DNA from 3 places in the Desulfonatronum lacustre DSM 10312 genome. Region 3 is predicted to be linked to each of the others. Evidence: predicted binding sites of a transcription regulator. Region 3 holds the regulator's gene; each other region holds the start of a gene.
The links. The regulator sigma-54, encoded in region 3, starts transcription at its own class of promoters, with help from an activator protein. The targets are predictions, from matches to a motif close to CTGGCACGGNNNNTGCTT.

Region 1 (4,209 bases), 700 kb from region 3:
GGCCATCTCCACTTGCAGTTTTCCGGCCCTGGTCTTGGCGTGCTGGGCGAAAATGTCCAGAATCAGCTGGGTCCGGTCCAGAACCTTGCGCTCGCTGAGCTGGGTCAGGTTGCGGATCTGGGTGGGACTTAAATCCTGATCGAAAAGCAGCAGACCGGCATTGGCCCGCAGGGCTTGAACCTCCAGTTCAGCCAGCTTGCCCTTGCCCAGAATGTGCTTGGGATTTTGGCGCGTCACCCGCTGGATCACCAGGCCGACCACGTTGATTCCGGCGGTCCGGGCCAGTTCCGTCAGTTCCTGGAGGTTGCGCTCCTGCTCGGCCCGGGAGAGCGTGTCCACGCTGACCAGCAGGGCCCGGTCCCCGGGCCGTCCGGCGTCCGGGGAGGCGTCCTGGGCGGCGATGGTCCTTCCCAGTTCCTCTTCAATGGCTTCGGTTTGCTCCACGAAATCGACGTGCACCTGGTCCCAGGAGACGGGTTTGGAAACGCGGTACGGTCCCTGGTCCGACACACCGGGCAGCAGGTGAGCCCAGGACAGCACGCTGGGCAGGCCCGAGGGGTCCAGGCCCAGGGCGGCGATGGAGTCCAGACGCAGAAAGATCAGGTCCATCAGATCTTCTTCGTTCAGGGAGTCTTGATTCAGGTGGGTGTGCAGCAGGCGCAGCCCGCGCAGACGACCCGGCCCGTGGCGGCCGGGAGGGAGTTCAGGGATGAGAATGCCGTGAGCGTCGCCCACGACGATGATTTTCGGACGACCCTGGCGATCAATGAGCAGTCCGATCTGGCGGCCCAGGTCCGTGCTGAGCATGGCCAACTCCCGGGCCTGTTCCAGGGTGTAGCCGCCCAGCGCGGGGTAGCGCCGTTGGTGGAGACGGGTCAGGGCCTTGATCTGGCTCGGCTTGAGTCCGGCGGTGTTGCCGTGAACTTGGGCGGCTATGTCGCGACCTCTCCGAAGTCTTTTTCCAGATAGCCCGCGATCATCGCGTCATAGGCGGAGGTCAGACGGAAGGTCTTGGCCGCGGTTTCGCGGCGCAGGGCCAAGCTGACATGATAGTGCTGGGAGCCCAGTTCGGCCATGATCCTGGGATAGTCGTCAGGGCCGGGAACCACCAGCACGCTGTGAAAGTTTTTCGCCGCGGCGCGGAGCATGGTCGGACCGCCGATGTCGATCTGTTCGACGCAGGCCCTCAGGGCCAGATTTTTCGCCAAAGCTTTGGCGAAATCGTACAAGTTGACGCAGATCAGGTCCAAGGGCAGCAGGTTGCGTTGGGTCAGGGTCCGAAGGTGTTCGGGATTGTCCTTGTCCGCCAGCAACGGGCCATGGATGTGCGGGTGCAGGGTCTTCACCCGCCCGTCGAGGATTTCGGGGAACCCGGTGACCTCACTGACGGCACGGACCGGAAGTCCGGCGTCCAGGAGCGTCTTGCGCGTCCCTCCGGTGGAAATGAGCCGGACCCCGCCCTGGTGCAGAAACGTCGCGAACTCCGCCAAGCCGGTTTTGTCCGTGACGCTGAGCAGGGCCTGTCTGATGGGCAATAATTGCATACCGTCCTCCCTGGCTTCGGACATGCCACAAGCCCGAAATCTTGGCAAGACGGCGCCTTGGCCCTGTATATGGGGAAATCCTTTCCTCTGGACGATCCGTCCGGACCGGGACTGAAGCCCGACCCGGACGATTTCGGTCACGACAGAGGAGAAATCACGGGATGCGCAGTGGTCTTTGGCAAAGGGAGTTTTTCAACGTCACTGGTTGCTACTGGGCCAGTTCCATCAGGAGTTCTTTCGCCGGATCATAGGAGGGATCGCTCTCCAGGGCCCGTTCAAGTTGTTCGCGAGCCTTACCCACCTGACCAAGCTTGACCAGGATACCTGCCAACGTGAACCGGATTTCAGCCTTGTCCGGATTGAGTTCCAGGAAGTTCTCCAAAGGGGCGAGGATCGCGTCCAGACGGTTCAGGCCGTGGCCGGCCTGAACGAGACCGTAGAGGGCCACCAAATTTTCCGGATTGTGTTCCAGGGCTTGGGAGAAATGGGTAAAGGCGCTGTCCAGGGCGCCGGTTTCCATTTCCACCAGGGCCATTCCGGCCAGGGACTTGTCGTTGGCTTCGATTTCCGAGGCTCGACGATACAGGCTGAGGGCGTTTTCCAGGTGTCCGCGCTGCACCGCCACCGTGGCCAGGCCCAAGTAGGGATCCGGATGGGTTCCGTTGGAATTGGCGGCCTTCTCATAATATTGCTCGGCCTTGTCCAGTTCACCCATGAACAAATAGCATTCCCCGAGTTCCTTGTTGATTTCGTAGTCGAGATGGCTGGTCATGATGGTCTCTCCTCTGAGTTGTTTGATCCGTATTGACGTCTGTTCGACTGACGTCCGACCTTTGTTGCGGAAGCTTTGCATCCTTCATGCCAATAATTCGCTGCAATCCTTGCCGCGCTTGATCGGCCCGCCTTCATCCGATCCTCTGTGTATCGTTGGAACGGGAGTTGCTTATATCCATGGCAATCAACCGCGCCCCATCGGGCTTGTTTTCGGGGTGATAATTACAAACATCCCGAAAATACAGGAGGAATGGAATCATGAAAAGCCTGTTTGGATCTCATATTCATCTCCAGGGAAAGGTCCTGGACATGCGCCTGGAACGTCAAAATGTCGTCGCTGGGAACCTGGCGAACATCAAGACTCCCGGCTACAAGGCCCGGAGTCTGGAGTTCGAGGAGGATTTGCAACGGGCTCTGGGCCTGGACGCCCGGGGGAAGATGACCCGGACCAGTCCCGACCATTTGCCGGCGGAGTTCGATGCCCGAAAATTTTCCGCGGACTTCATCAAGGATCTCAAGCCTCGGGTGGTGCAGGGCGAGGACGCCGTGGACCTGGACAAGGAAATGACCACCATGGCCAAGAACACTCTGCTCTACAACACCCTGATCACCACGCTGCAAAAGAACTTCGAAGGACTGAAAACCGTCATTACCGAGGGAGGCAGATAATGGACTTCATGACCGCCCTGGAGATCGGCGCGTCGGGTCTGAGCGCCGAGCGGACGCACCTGAACGTCATCTCCATGAATCTGGCCAACGTGAACACGACGCGAACCCCGGAAGGCGGACCGTATCGTCGCAAGAGCGTCGTCTTTCAATCCACGCCCCTGGATTCTCCCTTTACCAAGGCCATGCGTTCCGAGTTGGAGCGGGAAGTCAAGGGCGTGAAGGTTTCCGGCGTGGTCACGGACCAGCGGCCCTTCAAACGGGTTTACGACCCCGGACATCCAGACGCGGATGGGCAGGGCTACGTCAGCTTGCCGGACATCAACGTGGTCGAAGAGATGGCCAACATGATGACCGCTCTGCGCACCTACGAAGCCAACGCGGCCACGATCTCCTCGGCCAAGACCATGTTCAACAAGGCCCTGGAGTTGGGCCGATAACCTTCTTTTCGCTGACGCGAACTCACGGAGGACGTTATGTCCATATCCCCCATTGCCTTGAAGGCCTACAACCAAGCATCGCAAATGGCGCGGCCCGAGACCATCAAGCCGCATGAAGAGGTCCGCTCGTTCACCGATACGTTGAAGGGTTCGCTGGCCGAGGTGAACAACCTCCGTCATGAGTCCATCGGGATGATCGAATCCTTTGCCTCCGGCTCGAATCAGAACGTGCACGAGTTGATGATCTCCATGCAGAAAGCCAGCTTGTCCATGAGCATGACCTCCGCCGTGCGCAACAAGATCATGGAAGCCTATAAGGAAGTGCTGCGGATGCCTTTCTAATGTTTGAGGGTTCAGCGTTTACGGTTCATGGTTGGGGCAAGCGGCTCCGACCTTTGATCCATGCTCATTCCCTTCCAACCTCTTCCCGAGAATCTTCAGCCAACCTTCAACAATCACGTCGGAGCCAGCCATGCCTCCTTTTCTGGAAAATCTGAAAGCCAAGGCCCTGCAAATCTGGAGCGATTCCAGCGCATCTCAGCGCATCATGGTCGGCGGTTTGGCGGCGACCCTGGTTTTGGTCTTTTTCCTGCTCATGTACTGGATCGGTCGCCCGGATTACGCGGTTTTGTACGACCGCCTGACTCCCGAGGACGCCAGTCGGGTGAGCACCATCCTGCAGACCGGCAAGGAACCGTACCGGCTGGCGGACAACGGGCAGACCATTCTGGTCCCGGCGGATCGGGTTCATGAACTGCGGTTGCGTGTCGCCGGGGAGGGAGCGC
Region 2 (4,209 bases), 1.7 Mb from region 3:
ATGAATTTGCCGTTTTCGTAATCAACTCCCAGACGGCGGGCCGCCTCCCGGGCCGCGCCGCGCTGGGACAGGGCGTGGAAGGTGCTCCGGCGGCGGATGCGCGGCAGGCCGGTCAACCTGGCTTCCGGGCACAGCTCGTCCGTGACCACCGGGTCCACGATCAGCGCCTGGCCTCCGAAGCGCTGCGCAATCTCCAGTGCCAACGGCGCGCCCAGATTGCAAGGATGCTCCCCAAAGCGTCGCAAGCGCAAATCCCCAAGCATCTGCTCGTCAATCCGGTACACCCCGCCGGGCAACGGGGCCAGCAAGCCGCCTCTGCCCACCACGGCGTCCAGCCGATTTTCACCCGCCTGGTCGAGAACAGCGAGGATGGGTTCCAGGCGCAGCGCGAACTGGCTCCAGACGTTGGGAAACCCGGCCAGCTCGGCCTTGGAATGCTGAACCTCGCGGGACAACGTCGGCTCCAGGTCTTGGAACAGGACGACCTTCGTGGAGGTGGAGCCGGGGTTGATGGTCAGGATGGTCTTTTTCATGAATGTCCGGGGGGTCAGAGGTCGGCTGGATGATGATGCTCTGAATCGTGGCTCACGGCTCGCACCAGATAGACCGCCAGGGCCATGGAAAGCAGCTTGGACCTGGGAGAGTCGCCGCGGGAGGGAACGACGATGGGCACGGAGCTGCCCACCACGACTCCGGCCACGTCCAGGCCGAGCAGGGTGTTCAGGCATTTGTAGAGCACGTTGCCGCTTTCGATGTCCGGCGTGATCAGAATGTCGGCCTGACCGGCGACTTCGTTCTGGAAACGCTTGCTGGCCGCGGCCTTGGCCGAGAGCGCGAGGTCCAGGGCCATGGGGCCAGCCACATGGGCGTCCCCGAAGGCGCCTTCCCGGCCCATGCGCGCGATCAGATCCGCGTCCAGGGTGGACGGCATGGCCGGATAGTTGACCTTTTCCGTGGCCGCGAGCATCGCCGCCCTTGGAGCCGCAATCCCCAGGGCTCGGGCCACGGTCAGGGCGTTGCGTAGGATTTCCACCTTGCGCTGCAGGTTGGGACGGATGTTCACCGCGGCGTCGCTGAGCAGCATCAGCTTGCCGGAATGCGGGTTCTCGAACACCGTGACATGGCTGAGAATGCCCTGGGGCGGAACGCCGCCGGTCTTGTCCAGCACGGCTTTGAGCAGCGTACTCGTGGAGACGGCTCCCTTCATGATCAGCGCGGCCTCGCCCTCCCGAAACATCCGGACGGCCTCCCGCACCGCGGCCTCGTCGTCCGGAAGGTCGACGCCGCGCAAGTCCGAAATGTCCGCGCCCAGATTCTCGGCGATGCGCCGGGTGGCGTCCATGTCGCCGATAAACACGGGCTCCACCACGCCTGCGGCGTAAGCCTGCATCGCGGCTTCCAGTACGAAGGCGTCCCCGGAACGGGCAATGGCCAACTTTGGGTTTTGGTCAGCCGTGGCCGCCGAACGGATCAGATCGTCGAGGGAAGTGATGGCCATGGGAGTCATGGGTGTCATCGGTGTCAACGAAACGGCCGAAGATATCATTCGTCCCCGCGCTTGAGGGCGATCATCCCGGAACGGCACAGGCTCTTGATGCCGTGGGGCTTGAGCATGTTGATCAACCCGTCCACCCGTTCCCGGTCCCCGCTCATTTCCACGGTGATGGTCCGTCGGCCCATGCCCACCACGTTGGCCCGGAACACCTCGAAGATCTGCATGATCTGGGTGGTGGTGGCCGGGTCCATGGCCACCTTGACCAGGATCAGCTCCCGGTCCACGAATTCCTTGCGTCGCAGATCGTCCATGCCGATAATCACGTCCATCGCGGCCATGTCCTCGGTGATCCGCTGGACGTCCTCGTCGGTCCCGTCCAGGCCGATGGTCAGCCGGGAAATGTCCGGGTCCTCGGTCTCCCCGGCGGAGATGCTGCGGATGTTGACGTTGTATTTCCGGATGGCCTGGGCCATGTCGGCCAGGACTCCCGGTTTGTTTTTGGTCAAGGCGGATATGGTCTGGGTCATGAAGGAGACCTCCTTGTTCTGGCGGAATGCTGCCTGTTTAAATATTTGTACAAAAATGTAATATTAGAAGCTAAACTGATAAAAAAATGAGCATTTGAATACAAAAATGTAATAAAATTGTTTCCCGCCTTGCGGGGAGATTTATAATCTCCTAATATATCATGCAATATTTTCTTGGAACGACTTTTGCTAAATTGCGTGCAAATGGAACAGGCCCTGAGGAAACAGAGGGGACGAGCCACGGGAGAGGCCTTTATGGAGAGTGCTCGTCTCCCGCGCTGGTCGCCGCGCTTTCTGCCGGGGACGATTCCGAACAGGACGTCAGGTTGCAAGTACGTTTTTTCTTGAGGCCGGATATTTGTCAACACGAGAAGAACTACAAAGGAGAATTTTCATGAGCGGAATCCAGTCACGTCTGAACGCCATTTCAGCGGTCACCAACTACGTACCCTCCGCGGCACCGCTGAACTTCGCGGAAACCAAGCCCACGGATCTGTTCGGCTGCAACGTCTTCAACGACAAGGTGATGAAGGAACGACTGCCTTCGGATGCTTACAAGTCTTTGAAGAAAACCATTGAGTACGGCGAAAAGTTGGACCCGGCCCTGGCGGACATCGTGGCCAACGCCATGAAGGATTGGGCCATCGAAAAAGGGGCCACCCATTTCACCCACGTATTCTACCCGTTAACCGGCCTGACCGCGGAAAAGCACGACGCCTTCCTGGTCCCGGACGGCAGCGGCGGGGCAATGGCCCAGTTCAGCGGCAAGTTGCTGATCCAGGGCGAGCCGGACGCATCCAGCTTTCCTTCCGGCGGTCTGCGGACCACCTTCGAAGCCCGCGGTTACACGGCCTGGGACGTGACCAGCCCGGCCTACATCCTGGAAAACCCCAACGGGACCTTCCTGTGCATCCCCACGGCCTTTGTCTCCTGGACCGGCGAGGCCCTGGACAAGAAGACGCCGCTTCTGCGTTCCTTGCAGGCCCTGAACAAGCAGGCCAAGCGCGTGCTCGGCCTGTTCGGCGTGGAGACCAAGCTCCCGGTGACCTCCTATGCCGGCCCGGAGCAGGAATACTTCCTGATCGACCGCAACTTCGTCTTCACCCGCCCCGACCTGCTCATCGCCGGTCGTAGCCTGTTCGGAGCCAAGCCGGCCAAGGGCCAGGAATTCGAAGACCAGTACTTTGGAGCCATCCCGCGCCGCGTCCTCTCCTTCATGATGGAAGTGGAGCGGGAGCTGTACAAGCTGGGCGTGCCCGTGAAGACCCGACACAACGAAGTCGCTCCCGGACAGTATGAAATCGCGCCGATCTTCGAGGCCGGCAACCTGGCCACGGACCACAATCAACTGGTGATGACCGTGTTGCGCAACGTGGCCAAGCGCTACGGCATGGAATGTCTGCTGCACGAAAAACCCTTCGCCGGGATCAACGGCTCCGGAAAACACCTGAACTACTCCATCGGCAACGCCGAACTGGGCAGTCTGTTCGATCCGGGGGAAACCCCCCATGAAAACGCCCAGTTCCTGATCTTTTGCGCCGCGGCCATCCGGGCCATGCATAAGTTCGGCGCATTGTTGCGGGCCACCGTGGCCACGGCATCCAACGACCATCGCCTCGGCGCCAACGAGGCGCCTCCGGCAATCATGTCCGTCTACCTGGGCGCGCAACTGACCGACGTGTTCGAGCAGATCAAGGCCGGAGCCGTAAAAGGATCCAAGAAGAAAGACGCCCTGACCGTGGGCGTGGACACCCTGCCGCCGCTGCCCATGGATCCGGGCGACCGCAACCGGACCAGCCCCTTCGCCTTTACCGGCAACCGCTTTGAGTTCCGCGCCGTGGGTTCCGCCCAGTCCATCGCCGGGCCGCAGGTGGCTTTGAACACGATGATGTCCGAGTCCCTGGACTACATGGCCACGGAACTGGAAAAGGCCACCAAGGGCGATCCCGGAAAGCTGAACAACGCCGTCCAGGCCCTGCTCAAAAAAGTCATCATTGAACACGAGGCCATTATCTTCAACGGGGACGGCTATTCCGAGGAATGGCACAAGGAAGCCGAAAAGCGCGGCCTGCCCAACCTGAAGACGACCCCCGAGGCCCTGCCCGAGATTACCAGCAAGCCGGTGATCGAGCTGTTCAAAACCTACGGCGTGCTCTCCGAGGCGGAACTGCATTCACGCCAGGAGAT
Region 3 (4,209 bases):
GAAACTCGGTTTTCATTGACCTGGCTTTTGCGGGTCACGTTTCCGGTCGTTTTTGTGGCGCTGTTCCTGTTTCCGGGTTGGAGTTCTTCGGCGGAAGAGCAGGCCATCCCGACGCGGATCACGTCCGAGCGGCTGCGCTACTCCCATCGCGATCACCAGATCGAGTTCATGGGGGACGTGCGGGTGGACAGGCCGAATTTTCAGCTCCGTTCGGAGCGGCTGGTAGTGCTTTTGCGAACCCTTCCCCGGGAGGCTCGACCCGAGGGCATGGCTCCGGAACAGGACATGGAAGCTCAAGTGGACATTGAACAAATGATCGCTTTTGGCCAGGTCTTTCTGAAGCACGAGGACCGTGTCGGCCACGGCGACATGGCCACCTATTGGGTGGACCAGAGCGTCCTGCGTCTGGAAGGCAACGCCCGGGTGGAAGAAGGCGGGACCCGGTTGGAAGGCAACGTGATCACGCTCAATGTTGAAGAAAGAGAGGTGGATGTGCAGGGACGCACCGATCGTCGAGTGGAAGGAATGTTTCTTTTGCCTCGGGAACAGGGGGCGCGGTGAAGGCCCTTCTCTCCGGCAAGAGTCTGCGCAAAAGCTTCGGCCAGAAAGAGGTGGTCCGGGATATTTCCATCCGGGTCGAGCAGGGGGAGATCGTCGGCCTTTTAGGTCCCAACGGAGCCGGGAAAACCACCACGTTCTACATGCTGGTCGGGGTGATCAAGCCCACCAGCGGGGTGGTGGACCTGGACGGAAAGCGGATCACCACTTGGCCGCTGCATGAGCGGGCCCGGCTGGGGCTGAGCTACCTGCCCCAGGAGAGTTCGGTCTTCAAAAAGCTGACCGTGATGCAGAATTTGCGGATCATCCTGGAGTACACGGACTTCACCCCGGCCATGCAGCGCAGAAAGGCCGAGGCCCTGCTGGAGGAACTGGGCATCTCCAAACTGGCCGACCAGAAGGCCATGTTTCTCTCCGGCGGGGAGCGCCGCCGTCTGGAAATCGCCCGGGCCCTGATCCGGAATCCGAAATTTATGTTGCTGGACGAACCCTTCGCGGGTATCGACCCCCTGGCCGTGGACGACATCCAGGAGATCGTGATGTCCCTCAAGGAGCGGGGGATCGGTGTGTTGATTTCGGATCACAACGTCCGCGAAACGCTGAAGATTTGCGACAGAGCATCCATCGTCTTCGAAGGACGGGCCATTTTTGAAGGGTCTCCGGAAGCCATCGTGGCCGATTCCATCGCTCGGAAAGTTTACCTCGGTGAGGACTTTTGCTTATGATTGATCAACAATCGGGATTGGCGTTCCAACCGGTCAGCCCGGTCATGGAGGCGAAAACGCGACATGGCTCTTGAACTGCGCCAGCAACTGAAGTTGACGCAGCAGTTGGTGATGACCCCCCAACTGCAACAAGCCATCAAGCTGCTTCAGCTTTCCAGGCTGGAGCTGGTGGAAAGCATCCAGCAGGAATTGCTGGAGAATCCCGTATTGGAGATCGCGCCGGAAGGCATCGATGAGACGGTGGAGACCCCGATAAAAGACCCTGCCGAGGATCGGTTCCAGTCCGTCAACGTCGAGGAGCCCCGGCAGCTTCACGATTCGGAGTGGCAGGACTACCTGGGAGAATTTTCCAGCATCAGTCGACAGATCCAGGGCCGGGACTGGGAAGTCCCGGAAGAGGGCATGAGTTTCGAGGCCCGGCTGGCCGGCAAGTCCACGCTGATCGGCCATCTTTCCTGGCAGTTGCGGCTTTCGGCCTTGTCGGAGCGGGAATTGGCCGTCAGCGAGGTGATCCTTGGCAACCTGGATGCCGTGGGGTATCTTTGCGAATCCATTGAGGACATCGCCGCCATGGCCGGCTGCGAGACGGAGGAGGCGGAGCGGATCCTGCGGATCATGCAACGCCTGGACCCCGTGGGGGTCTGCGCTAGGAACCTGCGGGAGTGCCTGCTGGTCCAGATGGACGAACTGGGGCTGGACGACCCGATTCTGGTCTCCCTGGTCAAGGATCATCTGGAGGAGCTGGAAAAACGTCGCTACAAGCCGTTGGCCAAGAAGTTCAAGCTCTCCATGGAGGAAATCAAACACTACCTGGACTGCATCCAGCGCCTGGACCCCATGCCCGGCAAGAGCTTCGGCTCCGATGATCCTCAGTTCACCAGCCCGGACGTTTACATCCTCCAGCACGGCGGCGATTTCATCGTGGTTCTGAACGAGGACGAGATACCGGGTTTGATGGTCAATGAGGCCTACGCCAAGGAGCTGTCCGTTCACGACAAGGGGACCAGGGACTACATTCAGGAAAAGGTCCGATCCGCTCACTGGTTGATGAAAAGCCTGTACCAGCGCCAGCGGACCCTGCACAAGGTCGCCGAAAGCATCGTCCGGTTCCAGATTGATTTTTTTCGCCATGGGGTGACGCATCTGAAGCCGATGATCCTCAAGGATGTGGCCCTGGACATCAACATGCACGAGTCCACGGTCAGCCGGATCACGACCAGCAAATACATGAGCACGCCCCATGGAACGTATGAACTGAAATTTTTCTTCAACAGCGCCCTGGGTATGGACGACGGGTCGGAGGCCGGCTCGGAAAGCGTCAAGGCGGAGATCAAGAAGCTGATTTCCGAAGAGGACCCCAAGCGTCCGCTCAGCGACGAACTGATCTCGCAACTTTTGAAAAAGTCCCTGGGCGTGAACATCGCCCGCCGTACCGTGGCCAAGTACCGCATGGCGTTGAACATCGAGTCGTCTTCCAAGCGCAAGGCCATTTTTTAGCCATCCCGGATGCTCCCAACGGAGCGAACAACCTCAAACCAACCCAGAACCCGTTTTACTTCGGAGGTGTCGCATGGAAATAACTTTTACTTTCAAGAATTTCGAGCCGTCCAATCACCTCAAGGGCTACGCCGGCGAGCGTTTCAATAAAATCAACCGTTACCTGCGTCCTGAAGATCAGGGCGAACTGGCCGTCAACCTTTCCGTGGAAAAGTATCGGCATATGGCCGAGGTGATCCTCACGGGCAAGGACATGCATTTCTCCGCCACCACCGAAAGCGAGGACATGTACTCCACCATCGACCTGGTCCTGGACAAGCTCGAGGCTCAGGTGCGCAAGACCAAAGAGAAGAACAAGGACCATCGTCGCGGTCAGAAGAGCCAGTCCGCGCGGGTGGACGTGATCACCTTTACCCAGGACGAGACCGGCAAGCGGGCCCAGACCATCACGGAAACCGACAATTTCGAGCCCAAGCCCATGTCCGTGGACGAGGCGGCCATGCAATTGGAAGCCCTGGGCAACGATTTCCTGGTTTTCTTCAACGCGGACATCGAGCGCGTCAACGTCATCTACCGCCGGAAAAGCGGCGATTTCGGTCTGATCGACCCGGGTATCTAGTCGATGGTCCTCAAGGATTTCTTGAGCAAGGACTTGCTGCTCCCCGATTTGCAAGCCAGGAACAAGACGGAAGTGCTGGCGGAATTGGTCGCCGTGCTGGCCCAAAACGTGCCGAGTCTGGATGCCGAGGCGGCCTTTCGGGTGCTCAAGGACCGGGAAAGTCTCGGGAGCACGGGCATCGGCGAAGGAGTGGCCATTCCCCACGGCAAGCTGGAGGGGCTGGACAGGATCGTGCTGGTGGTCGGACGCAGTTCCGAAGGCGTGGATTTCGACGCCCTGGACCGCAAACCGTGCCATATTTTTTTCATGGTCCTGGCCCCGGAACAGGTCGCCGGAATGCACCTGCGCATCCTGGCGTCCATCACCCGGCTGCTCAAGGACGAGACCTTTCGGCATGCCTTTCTCACGGCCCAGGACAAGGAGCTTTTCTGGGACGCCCTCAGTTCGGCGTGATGGTATTTTATTCGTCCACACCGTAGGGGCACGGCGCACCGTGCCCCTACCCCAAAAGGCAAACCGCGATGAGCGCAGACCAACCGCGAAAACCGTGCGAACTCTCCCTGGTCATGATCACCGGACAGTCCGGGGCCGGAAAAAGTACGGTCCTGAACGTCTTCGAGGATCTGGGGTACTACTGCGTGGACGGTCTGCCGGCCGGGCTGGCCGGACGGTTGCTGACCCTGTCCGAGGAGATGAAGCTGAACCAGTACGCCGGGGTGGCCCTGGGGCTGGATGTGCGCCAACCGGACTTCGCCCTGCAATGGGAGCAGTTCGTGGAGCGGATGGACCTGGCCGGGATGTGTCCGAAAC

Region 1: the regulator sigma-54 is predicted to act here: its motif matches at 2,472-2,489, upstream of flgB (flagellar basal body rod protein FlgB).
Region 2: the regulator sigma-54 is predicted to act here: its motif matches at 2,197-2,214, upstream of DESLA_RS0116250 (glutamine synthetase III family protein).

The regions. Positions count from the first base shown of each region.
Region 1 is NZ_KI912608.1:2,439,643-2,443,851, forward strand. It holds gene hflX (GTPase HflX) at 1-807, opposite strand, end outside; gene DESLA_RS0111515 (IMP cyclohydrolase) at 933-1,544, opposite strand; gene DESLA_RS0111520 (tetratricopeptide repeat protein) at 1,753-2,316, opposite strand; gene flgB (flagellar basal body rod protein FlgB) at 2,577-2,987, shown strand; gene flgC (flagellar basal body rod protein FlgC) at 2,987-3,424, shown strand; gene fliE (flagellar hook-basal body complex protein FliE) at 3,461-3,766, shown strand; gene fliF (flagellar basal-body MS-ring/collar protein FliF) at 3,897-4,209, shown strand, end outside.
Region 2 is NZ_KI912608.1:3,446,284-3,450,492, forward strand. It holds gene buk (butyrate kinase) at 1-533, opposite strand, end outside; gene DESLA_RS0116240 (phosphate acyltransferase) at 548-1,498, opposite strand; gene ilvN (acetolactate synthase small subunit) at 1,543-2,022, opposite strand; gene DESLA_RS0116250 (glutamine synthetase III family protein) at 2,417-4,209, shown strand, end outside.
Region 3 is NZ_KI912608.1:1,739,982-1,744,190, reverse strand. It holds gene DESLA_RS0108215 (LptA/OstA family protein) at 1-561, shown strand, start outside; gene lptB (LPS export ABC transporter ATP-binding protein) at 558-1,283, shown strand; gene rpoN (RNA polymerase factor sigma-54) at 1,347-2,780, shown strand; gene hpf (ribosome hibernation-promoting factor, HPF/YfiA family) at 2,854-3,399, shown strand; gene DESLA_RS0108195 (PTS sugar transporter subunit IIA) at 3,403-3,852, shown strand; gene rapZ (RNase adapter RapZ) at 3,921-4,209, shown strand, end outside.